DNA from 2 places in the Pseudoclavibacter sp. VKM Ac-2888 genome. Region 1 is predicted to be linked to the other one. Evidence: riboswitches for the same ligand, from Rfam matches in the RefSeq annotation. Region 1 holds a riboswitch; the other holds the start of a gene.
What was found. A riboswitch is a leader RNA that binds a small molecule or an ion and turns the genes downstream of it on or off. The one in region 1 is predicted to bind FMN.
Positions count from the first base shown of each region.

Region 2: it holds a riboswitch for FMN, as region 1 does, so the genes downstream of both, ribD (bifunctional diaminohydroxyphosphoribosylaminopyrimidine deaminase/5-amino-6-(5-phosphoribosylamino)uracil reductase RibD) here and ITJ61_RS10490 (ABC transporter permease) in region 1, are expected to answer to the same signal.

Region 1 covers NZ_JADKSM010000001.1:2,218,353-2,224,930, reverse strand. Annotated here, with positions in the region: gene ITJ61_RS10515 (alpha/beta fold hydrolase) at 1-264, shown strand, start outside; gene ITJ61_RS10510 (hypothetical protein) at 578-796, shown strand; gene pyrE (orotate phosphoribosyltransferase) at 828-1,391, shown strand; gene ITJ61_RS10500 (septum formation family protein) at 1,401-1,991, shown strand; gene ITJ61_RS10495 (SRPBCC family protein) at 2,015-2,443, shown strand; FMN riboswitch at 2,634-2,760, shown strand; gene ITJ61_RS10490 (ABC transporter permease) at 2,863-3,672, shown strand; gene ITJ61_RS10485 (ABC transporter substrate-binding protein) at 3,708-4,766, shown strand; gene ITJ61_RS10480 (NAD-dependent epimerase/dehydratase family protein) at 4,977-5,819, opposite strand; gene ITJ61_RS10475 (PLP-dependent aminotransferase family protein) at 5,909-6,578, shown strand, end outside.
Region 2 covers NZ_JADKSM010000005.1:41,251-47,828, reverse strand. Annotated here, with positions in the region: gene ITJ61_RS19380 (family 43 glycosylhydrolase) at 1-918, opposite strand, end outside; gene ITJ61_RS19375 (riboflavin synthase) at 1,089-1,727, opposite strand; gene ribH (6,7-dimethyl-8-ribityllumazine synthase) at 1,730-2,239, opposite strand; gene ribB (3,4-dihydroxy-2-butanone-4-phosphate synthase) at 2,236-2,931, opposite strand; gene ribD (bifunctional diaminohydroxyphosphoribosylaminopyrimidine deaminase/5-amino-6-(5-phosphoribosylamino)uracil reductase RibD) at 2,928-4,034, opposite strand; FMN riboswitch at 4,141-4,265, opposite strand; gene ITJ61_RS19355 (PIG-L deacetylase family protein) at 4,351-5,130, opposite strand; gene ITJ61_RS19350 (glycosyltransferase) at 5,123-6,385, opposite strand; gene ITJ61_RS19345 (MFS transporter) at 6,481-6,578, opposite strand, start outside.

The DNA of each region.
Region 1 (6,578 bases):
CAGGCGTTCAAGCCCGCCGCCCTGCAGGCCATGGCGGCGTTCGCGAGCACCGACTTCCGTGACGACCTGCAGGCCGTGAAGGTGCCGACGCTCGTCATCCACGGTGACAGCGACGCGACCGTGCCCTTCGAGGGCTCCGGAGCTCGCACGAACGAGGCCGTCGCCGGCTCCGAGCTGTACGTCGTGGCGGATGCGCCCCACGGCGTCAACGTGAGTCACGCCGACGAGTGGAACCGGGTCGTGCTGGAGTTCCTCAGCCGCTGATTCCGCGCGGAGGGCGACAACTCCGCCGAACGCCGAGACCCGGCCACCGTTCATTCGGTGGCCGGGTCTCGGCGTCTCGGCAATCTCACAGTGTGCGCGCGCTCGGCGGCCCTGGAGGCGACGGGATCGCCGCCATCGCAGGGTTCGCAGAGTTCGCTGGGAGTCGTGGGGTCGCGCGAATCCGGGCCATGGACAGCCCTCGGCGCTTGACAGCGGCCCGAGGGGATTGATGGGCTGGCGGCAGCTCGACGCGCAGGACCGGAAGCATCCCGAGACAACGAAGGCCAGCGAGGCGCTGGCCGGAGGAGGCGTGATGAAGACGAACACCGTGACGAAGACCAGCGAACTCGACCCGACCACGTCGTCCGGGGCAGGCGACCATCGGCCCGCGTCCTCCGGTGGCGGCGGTATGACCGCGAGCCGCGACGAACACGGGCTGCCGACGGGCGCCGCCCTGCGGGAGTGGCGTCGCGCGCATCCGCGGGCCACGATCGCCGACGCCATCGCAGCGGACCCGCTCTCAGCGCGCTGACCGGCCCCTCGGGCGATTAGGCTTGAGGACCGTGACGACAGACCGCGACGCCCTCATCGAACTCATCCGCGACGAAGCCGTGTTCCACGGCGACTTCACCCTCACGAGCGGGAAGAAGGCGACGTACTACATCGACCTCCGCAAGCTGAGCCTCGACCACCGCGCTTCGCCGCTCATCGGCCGCGTGCTGCTCGAGGTCATCGAGGAGTTCGAGACCCTCACGGGCGCGCCGGTGGATGCAGTCGGCGGCCTCACGATGGGTGCAGACCCGCTCGCGAGCGCCGTCATGCACCAGGGGCTCGCGCAGGGCAAGATCGTCGACGCGTTCGTCGTGCGCAAGGAGCCGAAGGACCACGGCCGCGGCCGCCAGGTCGAAGGGCCGGACCTGGAAGGCAAGCGGGTCGTCGTGCTCGAGGACACGTCCACCACGGGCGGCTCGCCGCTCAAGGCCATCGAAGCCCTCGAGAAGGTCGGCGCGAAGGTCGTCGGCGTCGCCGTCATCGTCGACCGCGCCACGGAAGCGCAGGGCGTCATCGAAGCCGCGGGCTACCCGTATCGCGCCGCGATCGGCCTCGAAGACCTGGGCCTCGCCTAGGCACTCCCCATGGCAGCGACCCCCACGCCTGAAGCGCGCGAGCAGCCTCAAGCGCGCGAGCAGCAGGTGGAGCGCGCCGCGAAGCGCCGCAACCGCGGCGTCCTCGCAGCGCTGATCGGGGTCCTCCTCCTCGGTGGGTCCGCGCTCGGAGTCTGGCTCCAGCCGTTCGGCGACGGGCAGGTCCCGCCAGAGGAGACGGCCGGGCCCGCGCTCACGGAGGTGCCACTCGCGGGCGTCGACGCGTCGCTGCTCGAGCCGGGCCAGTGCATCCGCGACTACGTCTCGCCCTGGGAGCCCAGGTTCGATGTCGTCAACTGCGACGCCGAGCACTCGGGGCAGCTGCTCGCCGACGTCGAGGCGACGACGCTGTCCGCAGACGCCGAGTATCCGGGCGAGGAAGCGCTCAGGGACCGCGCCCAGATCACGTGCCAGGCGAGCGACGTCCTCGACACCGCCGCGGCCGCGGCCGTGCCCGGGCTCGTCATCGAGGCCAGCTACCCCCTGAACCAGGCCGACTGGGACGCGGGGCTGCGCGGCTACCGCTGCTTCGCCTCCACGCCGGGGGCGTCCACGACCGGCTCGCTCGCGGCGAACCAGTAGCGTGCGACGGCTACGCTCATCGCATGACCTTCGTGAGTGAATCCATCGACATCGATGTGCCCGTCGACGTGCTCTTCAACCTCTACGCCGAGCCGGAGTCGCTCCCGAGCGTCCTCAGCATCGTGAAGCACGTCGAGGTGCTCGGCCCTGACCTCATCCGGTGGGACGTCGAGCTCGTCGGGCAGCGACGCTCGATCGACGCGAAGGTCGTCGTCAACGAGCCGGGCAAGCGCCTTCGCTGGGAATCGGTCGAGGGCCGTGCGTCCTTCGCCGCCGAGGTGCGCACCGAGGCGATCACCCCGGCCAGCACCCGCGTGACGGTGGATGCGGAGTTCGACGCCGGCGGCATCGCCGAGCGCCTCGGCCTCGCGAAGCCCATCGCAGCAGCCGCGATCTCCAGCGAGCTCCGCAGCGCGAAGAAGACCGCAGAGGCGCAGGCCGCCGCCGGATAGCCGTGTCTCGAGATGGCTTTCGCGCCTCGGGATGTGTTGCAAGCCATCCGCGTGCGTGCAGACCATCCCGAGAGAACGGTGGCAAGGGCGACGGCGCTGCTGTCCAGGCATTCCCTGGAGCTGTTCGCTCGTCGCGGAGCGTCACGATGTCGCGCATCACGGGGGCGTGTCGTATTCTGGCGACAGAGTCCACGTGCTCCGGGGTCGGTGTAATTCCGAGCCGGCGGTTATAGTCCGCGACCTGCTCCCGCAAGGGAGTGGCTGATCTGGTGAAATTCCGGAACCGACGGTGAAAGTCCGGAAGGGAGGCGCACGTGACGGCACGCCTCGGCGTACCGTCAGCTCGTGGAATCCGCCGACCAGTTCGGCGACCTCCACGCGCCTCGTCATCCCCGGAGCTTTCCACGAAAGCCGGGTAGATGAACACGACGTCAGCACGCTTCCTCGCACCGATCACGGTGGCGATCGGTGTGCTCGCCGTGTGGTGGCTCGTCACAGCGGCGGGGCTCATCTCGCCGCAGTTCCTCCCTGCTCCCGGCCAGCTCGCCGAGCGCTTCTGGCTCGACGTGACGAAGGGCCCGATGCTGGGCCACGCCTGGGTGACGCTCTCGGCGGCCCTGCTCGGCAGTCTCCTCGCGATCCTCGTGGCCGTGCCGCTCGGCTACCTCATCGCGCGCCTCCCGTGGGTCGATGTCGCGATCACCCCGTACGTCGCCGCGTCGCAGGCCGTCCCGGCCATCGCCCTCGCACCCCTGCTCGTGCTGTGGATCGGCTACGGCCTCGCCCCGACGGTCGTGCTCTGCGCGATCATGTCCTTCTTCCCGATGATCGTCACGACCGTGCTCGGCGTGCGGCAGCTCCCGCAGGACGTCATCGAGGCGGGGCGCATCGACGGCGCCAACTGGTACCAGCTGCTGTGGTGGGTCGAGGGGCCGCTCGCCCTGCCGAGCGTGCTCGCCGGCATCCGCGCCGGTGTGACGCTGTCCATCACGGGTGCCGTCGTCGGCGAGTTCACGATGGGTGGGCGGGGGCTCGGCATGCTCCTCACCCTCAACCGCGACGCCAACGACATCCCCGGTATCTTCTCCACGCTGCTCATGCTCGTGCTCCTCGCGGTCGCCCTGTACATCCTCATGCGGCTGTTCCAGAACGCCGTGACCTGGAACGACGACGAACCCAAGTCGAGGCGGCGCGCCCGCGTGCTCGCCGACGAACCGCTCCCCGCCTGACCTCCCACCGCACCTCTCTCGATCTGGAGACGCCCATGAACACTCGTCCAACCACCGCGGGCTTCCGCTCGCGGGCCGTGCGCTCCGTCATCGCGGCCGGCGCCGTGGCAGCCGTGGCCGTGCTCGCCGGATGCTCCCCCTCGGCAGGTGGCGACGGCGCGGAGGCGCCCGCCGCGGCCGCGGGCGACGTGACCATCGGCCTCACCTACACCCCGAACATCCAGTTCGTGCCGTTCTACGTGGCCGAGGCGAAGGGCTACTTCGACGACAAGGGCGTCAACGTGGAGCTGCGCCACCACGGCGAGGGCGAGGACCTGTTCGGTGCGCTCGCGAACGGCACGGAGGACTTCGTGTACGCGGGCGGCGACGAGATCACGCAGGCGCGGGCGGCCGACATCCCCGTCACCTCGGTGGCGACGCTCTACAACACGTACCCGGCGACGCTCATCGTGCCGGAGGACTCCGACATCACGACGGCCGAGGATGCGCGCGGCAAGACCATCGGCACGCCCGGCCCCTACGGGCAGACGTACTTCGCGCTGCTGTCGCTGCTGCAGAGCAACGGGCTGACGGCGGACGACGTGAAGATCGAGTACATCGGCTACACGCAGCAGGCGGCGCTCACGACGGGCGCGGTCGATGGGGTCATGGGCTACATCAACAACGACGCCGTGCAGTTCGAGAAGGCGGGCTTCCCGGTTCGCACGATCGAGATCGCGCCGGCGGATGCGCCGACCCTCGTCGGCCCGTCCCTGGGGGTCGCCGACTCGATCATCGAGGGCGACGATGCGTCGATCACCCCCGTGCTCGAGGCCCTCGCCCTGGCCACGCAGGACGTGATCGACAACCCGGAGGAGTCGATCGACATCGCCGCCGAGTACATCCCGACCCTCTACACGGACGAGGCGAAGAGCGACGCGCTCGCGACGCTCGAGGCGACCATCCCGTTCCTGTCCGCGCAGGAGGGGCAGCCGCTCTTCACGAACGACGCCGACGTGTGGGCCACGATGGCGACGTTCATGAGCGATCAGGACCTGCTCGAGAAGCCGCTGGACGGCGACGCGTTCACGAACGCGTACGTGCCAAAGGGCTAGACGTCTGAGACCAGGACGTTGTTGACGCGGCGCCGGCAATAACGCCCAGTTCAGTGCTGCGACGAGGACGGCGGCGTTGGAGACGACGAATACCAGTCGTGGCCAGTGGCCAGTGAGTGGGGCGGACGAAGTTGAGGACCAGGCTGACGGGCAGGACTCCCGTGTAGGTGATGACGGCCTGTCGCCAGGTTCCGGGCCGGAATGCTGGCCTCACAGAGTGCTGAAACCTTCGCGCCAGCTTGGGTGCTGCAGAACGAGACCGGTGTCATGGGCGCGCGCGTTCGAGACGGGGCGACCGATATTGCCGGAGTCCGGGGTGTTCGGCTCGGGTGCGCCGACTGCGGCCGCGAAGAGTGGTGCCCACTCGTACCCGGCCGCGGGCTCGTCGTCGACGATGTTCCAGATCCCGCTCGGCCACCCCAGCGCGAGGAGGGCCGCGTGGGCAGCATCGGCGGTGTGGATGAAGGACGCCACTGTCTCGGTGGTCTGCAAGCGACCGGCTCGTGCGTCCTGTCCGTAGCGTCCGTCGCGGGAGTACCAGGTGTCTGGTCCATAGAGCTGACCAAACCGCAACACAACATGCTCCGGGATCTCGCTGACCGCAGACTCGAGCGCCCTCACCGCGGAGATCGTCGTACGCCTGGGTTCGGCGGGGTCGGGATCGAGCGGCTCGGCCTCTCCGGCGAGTTCGGCTCCAGAGGAGTAGACCCAGGAGATGCTCTCTGCGATCATCCGAGACGTACCAGCCTGCCGGGCTGCGTCGACGAGATTGCGGGTGCCCACGATGCGCAAGCGCGCGTTGCTTGCAGAGCTTCCCGTGCCGAGATCCGTCAGGAGATGCACGATCACCTCTGGTCTTGCCTGGCCCACCGCCTGCAACACGGCGTCTCTGTCGAGCGCATCAACGACGATCGGGGCCGCGCCGAGCCGGCTCAAGAGGGCCGCCCTGACCTCGGAGCGGGTTGTGGCTGCCACCTCGTGCCCGGCCGCGTTGAGCAGCGGAATGAGTGCACGCCCGAGCACGCCGGAACCACCAGCAATGAAGATGCGCAACAGGAACCCCTCTCGTCAGGAACGCTCACGAGGCTAAACCAGCCCTGGACCATCTGAAAGTTCCAGATGACGAGCAGTATCTTGGTCCAATGGATGATCTCTTCCGTCTGGACAGGTCATTGCCGAAAGCGCGTGCGGTCGAGCACACCATCCGCAATGCGATCGCACGAGGTGCCCTCGCTCAAGGGGCCAGGTTGCCTGCCACGCGCGAACTCGCTGTGGAGTTCGGCATCGCCCGCAACACCGTCGTGGCCGCGATCGACGACCTCGTCGCCGAAGGCGTCCTGGAAGCCCGGCCGCGGGCCGGGATTTTCGTCGCTCGCAACACCTCCCCGGCACACCGCACGGAGAAGACTGCCCCCGGGATGCGGTCTGGGTTTGATCTGCGACCAGGGCAGCCTGAGCGTGGCTCCTTCCCGACCGCACGATGGCTCGCTGCCACCCGGCGCGCCGCGTCATCCGCGGGAGCCTTCGAAACGGATGGAGCGGGCGTCTTGGAGTTGCGCAGCGAGCTCGCGGCCTATCTCAGTCGAGCCCGCGGGGTAGAGACCACTGCCGAGGCGATCGTGATCTGTGCTGGTTTCCGCACCGCCTGCACGCTTCTTGCCGCCGCACTCGCATCTCAGGGCGCGACAACGATCAAGATCGAAGACCCATCGCTGCCCGGGATCGACCGGCCCTGGCGCACGGCCGGGCTCACCGTGAACGATCTTCCCGTAGACAACGACGGTGCCGATGTCAGTCAGCTACGCAATGAGA
Region 2 (6,578 bases), on a different contig from region 1:
GAGCTCGGCCGCCGGATGGAACGCGAGTGTCCCATCGGACGCTTGTTCCGCTTCGAGCACGGACAGGGTGCCCGCCCACTGCCAGGGGCCGTCGTCGCGTGACCCCTCCCGCGTTGCGATCCAACCGAAGAAGAAGCGTCGGCCTTCTCGTTCTGCAGATTTCGCCGCGTAGTAGGCCCGCCCGTCAAGGGTGTCATGTTCCGGGACCTGCCAGGGACCTTCGAGGCTGCGCGACATCCGGTAGCGGGTGGCGAAAGCATCGCTGAACTCCGAGTACACGAGGTACCACCAGTCGCCCCACTGAAACACCTCTGGGCACTCGTGCGCGACGTACTGCCGCGGGTCCCAGAACGGCGCAGCAGCATGCCAAGTCGTGAGGTCCTTCGAGGTGCACTGCGCGATGACACCGCGGCGTCGATCGGGACCGTGCTCGTGGCGAGCAGTGATGAGCATCCGCCAGAGCTGCTGATCGGCATCCCACAACACGAACGGATCGCGCCAGTCACCGGTTTCGTAGCCGGGTGTAGCGCCGAATGTGTGTGCGGGGTGACGCTCCCAGGTGCGCATACCGTCCGAGCTTGTTGCGTGCATGACCACCTGAAGCGCCCGACCATCCTGGCCGGTGATGGCTGGGTTCTGCCCCGTGTAGAACAGGTGGTGGTGGCCGTTCTGGTCGAGCACGACGCTGCCCGTGTAGACGTTGAAGTCGGCGGCCTCTGGACCACCCGATGCGAGCGCGACCCCGGTCTCGGAGAAGTCGACGACGTTGTCCGACTCGATGCGGTGCCAGGGCATGCCAGCCTTCGGGGCTTCACGGGTCTCGTGGAGGTAGAAGAGGTGGAAGCGTCCACCTTCCTGCCACGGGATCACGTCGCCTACCCAAGCTCCGTCTGGCTTGTAGAACCCTCGTTGGTCCATGTCACCTCATTGTTCGTGGTTAATCGGTTACGCAGACTATAACCACACGTCGCGGCCTTGATCAAGCGGTTAATCAAGATCGAGGTGGTCCGCTGAGATTCGCTGAGCTGCATGGTGCCGGTTTCCCGCCGGGCAGACGGAGCGAAGAGCTCGCCCCGCCTGCCCCTCGCTCACGCCTGGTGACTCGCGAGCCGCGCCACGTGGCGCGCGAGAATGTCGGTCTCGACGTTCACCCGGTCCCCGACGCCAAGGTCGCCGAGGGTCGTCGCGGCGAGCGTCTCGGGGATGAGCGACACCTCGAACCAGGGCGAGCCATCTGCGCCGGCTCGCCCGACGCCGTTGACGGCACTGACCGCGCTGACCGCGCTGACCGTCAGCGAGACACCCGACACGGCGACCGATCCCTTGTCGACGAGCAGCCTCGCGTGCGCTGGGTCGATGGCGAAGCGGATGCGCCGCCACGCGTCGAAGCGCTCCACCTCCAGCACCTCGCTGGTCGTGTCGATGTGCCCCTGCACGATGTGGCCACCGAGGCGATCCCCGAGGCGCATGGCGCGTTCGAGGTTCACCGGATCGCCCTCGGCCCGGTCGCCGAGCGCGGAGGCGCGCAGCGTCTCCCCCATGACGTCCGCGGTGAAGCCGTCGTGGAGCAGCTCGGCGACGGTGAGGCAGACGCCGTCGACCGAGATGGAGTCGCCGATCCTCGCGTCGCTGACGCTGAGAGGGGCGCGCAGCGTGAGGCGCGCGTCCGTGTCATGCCGTTCGATGCTCGAGATCCGACCGAGCTCTTCGATGATGCCCGTGAACACGATCAGCCCCGTCCGCTCGTGGGCAGGCCTGCCGGCTGGCTCGCGGGCCATTCCCGGAGCGCGCTCGCGGTGGCGATGGCGGCGAGTGCCGCATCCGCCCCCTTGTCCTCGAAGCTCCCCGGCAGGCCGATGCGGGCCTGCACCTGGGCTTCGTCGTCGCACGTGAGCACCCCGAAGCCGACCGGGATGCCCGTGCGCACGGCCACGTCGGTGAGGCCGTTGGTCGCGGCCGTGCACACGTAGTCGAAGTGCGGGGTGCCGCCACGGATGACCACGCCGAGCGCGACGATCGCGTCCGGCCTGCTCATGGCGATGCGGCTCGCCGCGACGGGCAGCTCGAACGAGCCGGGAACCCGCACGACCTGGATGTCGGTGACGCCGGCATCGGCGAGTGCGCGCTGGGCGCCGTCGAGCAGCGCGTCCATCGCCGTCTCGTGCCACTCGGCCGCGACGACGACGACTCGCATGCCGCGCCCGTCTGCCTGCACTGTCGGTGCTCCGTGTCCGCTCATCGTCGTTCTCCTCTTCCGTGCGCCTGGGCGGCGCGCTGCTGGCTGTGGTCCTGAGGTTCTTCCTGCGTGGGCATTGCGGGGAAGCCCGGATGCTCCCTGCGGTGGCGCACGAGGTCATCGACGTGCAGCAGCACCAGGTCGGTGGCTGCCGCGAGCTCGAGCGCCTCGCCGAACGACAGCATCTCGCCGTCGTCCCGCACGAGCTCGGCGATGACGCCCACCTCGCCGGTGCCAGCGAGGCGCACCAGGTCGACGGCCGCCTCGGTGTGCCCCGGGCGCTCGAGCACGCCGCCATCCACGGCGCGCAGGGGCAGCACGTGGCCCGGCCGGATGAGATCGCTCGCGCGCGCATCCGCTGCGGCGAGGGCGCGGACGGTCGTTGCCCGGTCGGTTGCCGAGATGCCCGTCGTCACCCCCTCGGCCGCGTCGACCGTGACCGTGTAGGCGGTGCCGCGCGCGTCCTCGCTGCGCTCCACCATGATGGGCAGGCTGAGCCGGTCGGCGAGCGCCGCCGGGAGGGGCGCGCAGAGGAGCCCGGAGGAATGGCGGATGATCCAGCCCATCCACTCGGGGGTGGCGGTGTTCGCCGCGAGGATCGCGTCGACCTCGTTCTCGCGTGAGGAGGCGTCGGCGACGAGCACGGGGCGTCCCGCCCGCAGCGCCTCGAGTGCCCGGAGCAGTTCAGCGTTCATGCTGCGACTCCCACGGGTGCAGCGCCGGGGACGTGAACGGCGGGTGATTCGGGGCCCCGGACGAGCCGGATGAGCGTGTCGACGCCCAGCGGATGCACGGAGTCGGTGGTCCACCTGTTCGCGTCCCGGAGGCTCCCGATGTCGAGCGACGCGACGGAGCTCGCCCCGTCGCCCAGCAGGATGGGCGCGACGTAGGCGTCGATCTCGTCGACGAGTCCGGCGCGCAGGAAGGCCGCCGCGATGGTCGGGCCGCCTTCGACGATGACGTGGCGGACGCCCCTCGCGTGCAGGGCCTCGAGGGCGTCGACCGGGTCGTGCGTGCGGAGGTGCACGAACAGCTCCGGCTCCGCGCGCACGGCGGCGCCCTCCTCGACCTCGCGCAGCCCCATCACGACGCGCAGGGGCTGAGACGCGTCAGTCGCGGCGATTCCCCGCACCGACAGCGATGGGTCGTCGGCGCGCTGCGTTCCGGTGCCGACGAGGATCGCGCAGGCCTCGGCCCGCCGACCGTGCGCGTGCGCCCTGGCGGCCTCGGAGGTGATCCACTGGCTCGACCCGTCGGCGGCGGCGACCCTCCCGTCGAGCGTGGATGCGAGCTTGAGCGTCACGAACGGCCGCCGCTCGGTGACATTGACGAGCCAGACCCGCAGGAGCGACTCGGCCTCGACCTGCCGGGTGCCCATCGACACGCTCACCCCGTGCGCGCGAAGGCGCGCCGCTCCCCCGGATGCGATCGGGTTCGGGTCCGCGACCGCGTAGACGACCTCCGCGACATCTGCGTGCAGGAGGGCGTCGGCGCACGACGGCGTCCTGCCGCTGTGGGCGCAGGGCTCGAGGGTCACGACGGCGGTCGCACCCCGCACATCCGCCCCGGCTGCGCGCGCGGCGTCGAGCGCGGCGGCCTCCGCGTGCGGCGTGCCCGCTCCGCGGTGGTGGCCGCTTCCCAGGATGCGGCGCGGGCCGCCCGCGCCGGAGGGCGGCGCGAGCAAGACGCACCCGACCTGTGGGTTCGGATCTCGGGCTGGCCCTCGGGCCGCCAGGGAGAGCGCCAATTGCATGGCGGCGTCGACAGTGTCGACGCGTGTGGGTTCTTGGATCGGCATGGCCGGACCTCCGCGTTTCGCGTACCACGGGGCCATGTCCCGGTGCCGGCGCAGCCGGAGAGTCCGGCAGCCGACGCCTCGGAGGCCCTCGCCGAAACGAGCGCCTCCCATGCACCTACCATCCGGACTTTAACCGTCGGTCCCGGAATTCCACCAGGTCAACCGCTCGCGGACGAGCGGGTCGCGGACTCTCACCGCCGGTTCGGACTTTCACCGACCCCGGAGCATGTTGCACGGCGAGCATAAGCCCGCAAGCTTGGTGTGTGACGTCGTGGGACAGCTCATGCCCGGGTGGGTGCCCGCGCGGACGGCCTCGCTACGCCACCACTTCGCGCAGACCGATCGCGAGGTGCACGTCCTGCCGCTGCCCGCCCGAGTGCACGAGCGACGCGCCCTCGTCGTCGACCGTGAGCTGGGTGCGGTGGCTGCGGAGGGCGGCGAGGACCGCGGCCCGGTGCTGCTCGAGGTCGAACCACTCGAGGTCGCCGATCTCGGCCGCGAGGGCACGCTCGCTCTGCTCGACGAGCTCCGCGAATCGCACACCGGCTGCCCGCGATGCGGCGAGGCTCGCTTCCCGCGCCCGAACATGGTCGGGGTGCCCGTACCCGCCGGTCGCGTCGTAGCTGATGACGAGGTCCGGCCCGTCATGGGCGATCGCGGCGGCGAGATCAGCGGTGACCTCCTCGAGCGGGGCGACGCTCAGCGACCGCAGGTCAGTCTCGTCGGCGGGGCCCGCGAGGCCCGGCCGCAGCCAGCGCATCCCCGAATCACGGTAGTCGCGGGGTGCGAGGCCCTCGGCGCGTGCGGGGGCGGTGCCGAGCCAGCGGTGCTCGTCGATGCCGAGGGCGTCGAGCGAGCCGCGCAGCTCCCGCTCCCGCACGGCCGCGAGCTCCCCGACGGAGGTGGCATCTGGCAGCGCGCCGTCGACGATCTCGCCGAGCTCGCCGCGCGTGCACGTCACGAGCGTGACTCGTGCGCCGCGTTCGTGGAGCTCGCGGAGCAGGGCGCCGCCGGCAAGCACCTCGTCGTCGGGATGCGCGTGCACGACCAGCGCGTGGCGCACAGAGTCGAGCAGGCTGTGGCCGGCCTCAGGCACGCGCGGAACCCGGCCGGGCCTGTGCGACGAGGTCGCGGAACACCGAGAAGAGGCCTTCCGCGCTGAGGTCCCACGAGTGGGTGAGCGCGTGCTCGCGTGCGGCGCGGCTCATGCGCTCGGCGACCTCGGACTGTCGGAGGATGCCCGCGATGGCGGCCGCCCAGTCGGCGGGGTCGCGCGTCTCGAGCAGGATGCCGGTGACGCCGTCGACGACAGCCTCGCGGAGTCCGCCGGCTGCGGAGGCGACGACGGGCACGCCGGATGCCGCGGCCTCGAGCGCGACGAGACCGTACGTCTCGGAGTGGGAGGGGATCAGCACGAGGTCCACGAGGCGCAGCTGGGCTGCGAGCGCGTGCCGGCTGAGCGAGCCGATGTACTGCACATGGTCGGCGAGCCCGTGCTGCTCGACGGTGTCGTGCAGGCGAGCCTCGTATTCGCGGCCGTCGGCATCCGGCGGTGCGGCGCCCACGAGCACGTAGTCGGGGCGGACGTCGGCGTCGACCTCGGCGATCGCGTCGAGGGCCAGGTCGAAGCCCTTGAGCGGATGCAGGCGCCCGGCAGACAGGGCACGCCTGGGTCGCTGCTCGTGCGCAGCCAGCTCGGCCCGCGCATCCCAGGCGGGGAAGAAGAGGTCGGCGTCGACGCCAGGCGGCACGATGTGCGTGATCGCGGGGTCGCCGCCGAGCCTCGAGAGGACGGTGTCGCGTTCGGCCCTGCTGACGACGACGATCGCGTCGACGGACTTCGCGAGCATCGCCTCGCCGGCGAGCCGTCCAGGCGATTCGGCGCGTTCCCCGTCGGCGAGCGGCGTGGAGCTGTCCGCGGCGATGGAGTGGAAGCTCTGCGCGATCGGGATCCCGAGCTCGCGGGCGACGGGCAGGGCGGCGACGCCCGAGAACCAGTGCTGGGCGTGCAGCACATCGACGGGCAGTTCTCCGAGGAGCGTGGCGAGCGCATCCTGGAATTCGCGGATGACGTGCTCGTGCTCCCCCTTCGCGATGAGGCGGGCCGGCCCGGCGTCGAGGTTGTGGAGGCGCAGGTTCTCGCCGAGCTGCACGGTGGGTGCGGAGTCTGGGTCGCTGCGTCGCGTGATGAGCTCGACCTGGTGGCCGCGGGCGGCGAGCGCCTCGGCCTGGGCGAGCACGACGACGTTCATGCCACCTGCATCCTTGGTGCCCGGCTCGTCGAGCGGGGAGGTGTGGAGCACGACAAACGCGATACGGAGTGGGCGCTCATCGGAGAGGACGTCAGGCATGCCTCCGACCGTAGGCCCCGCGGCCCCACTTTTCCATTCGGGATGCCCTCGGTTACGCACCGGGGTGGCGTCCGGCCGTTCCGATGGGGCCGCCGTCATCCGTCAGCCCGTCGCCGAGATCTGCGGTCGTGCAGGGCCAGCGGTGCGCAGATGAGGATGAGCGTGCAGATTGCGGAGATCGCGAGGGCGGGGC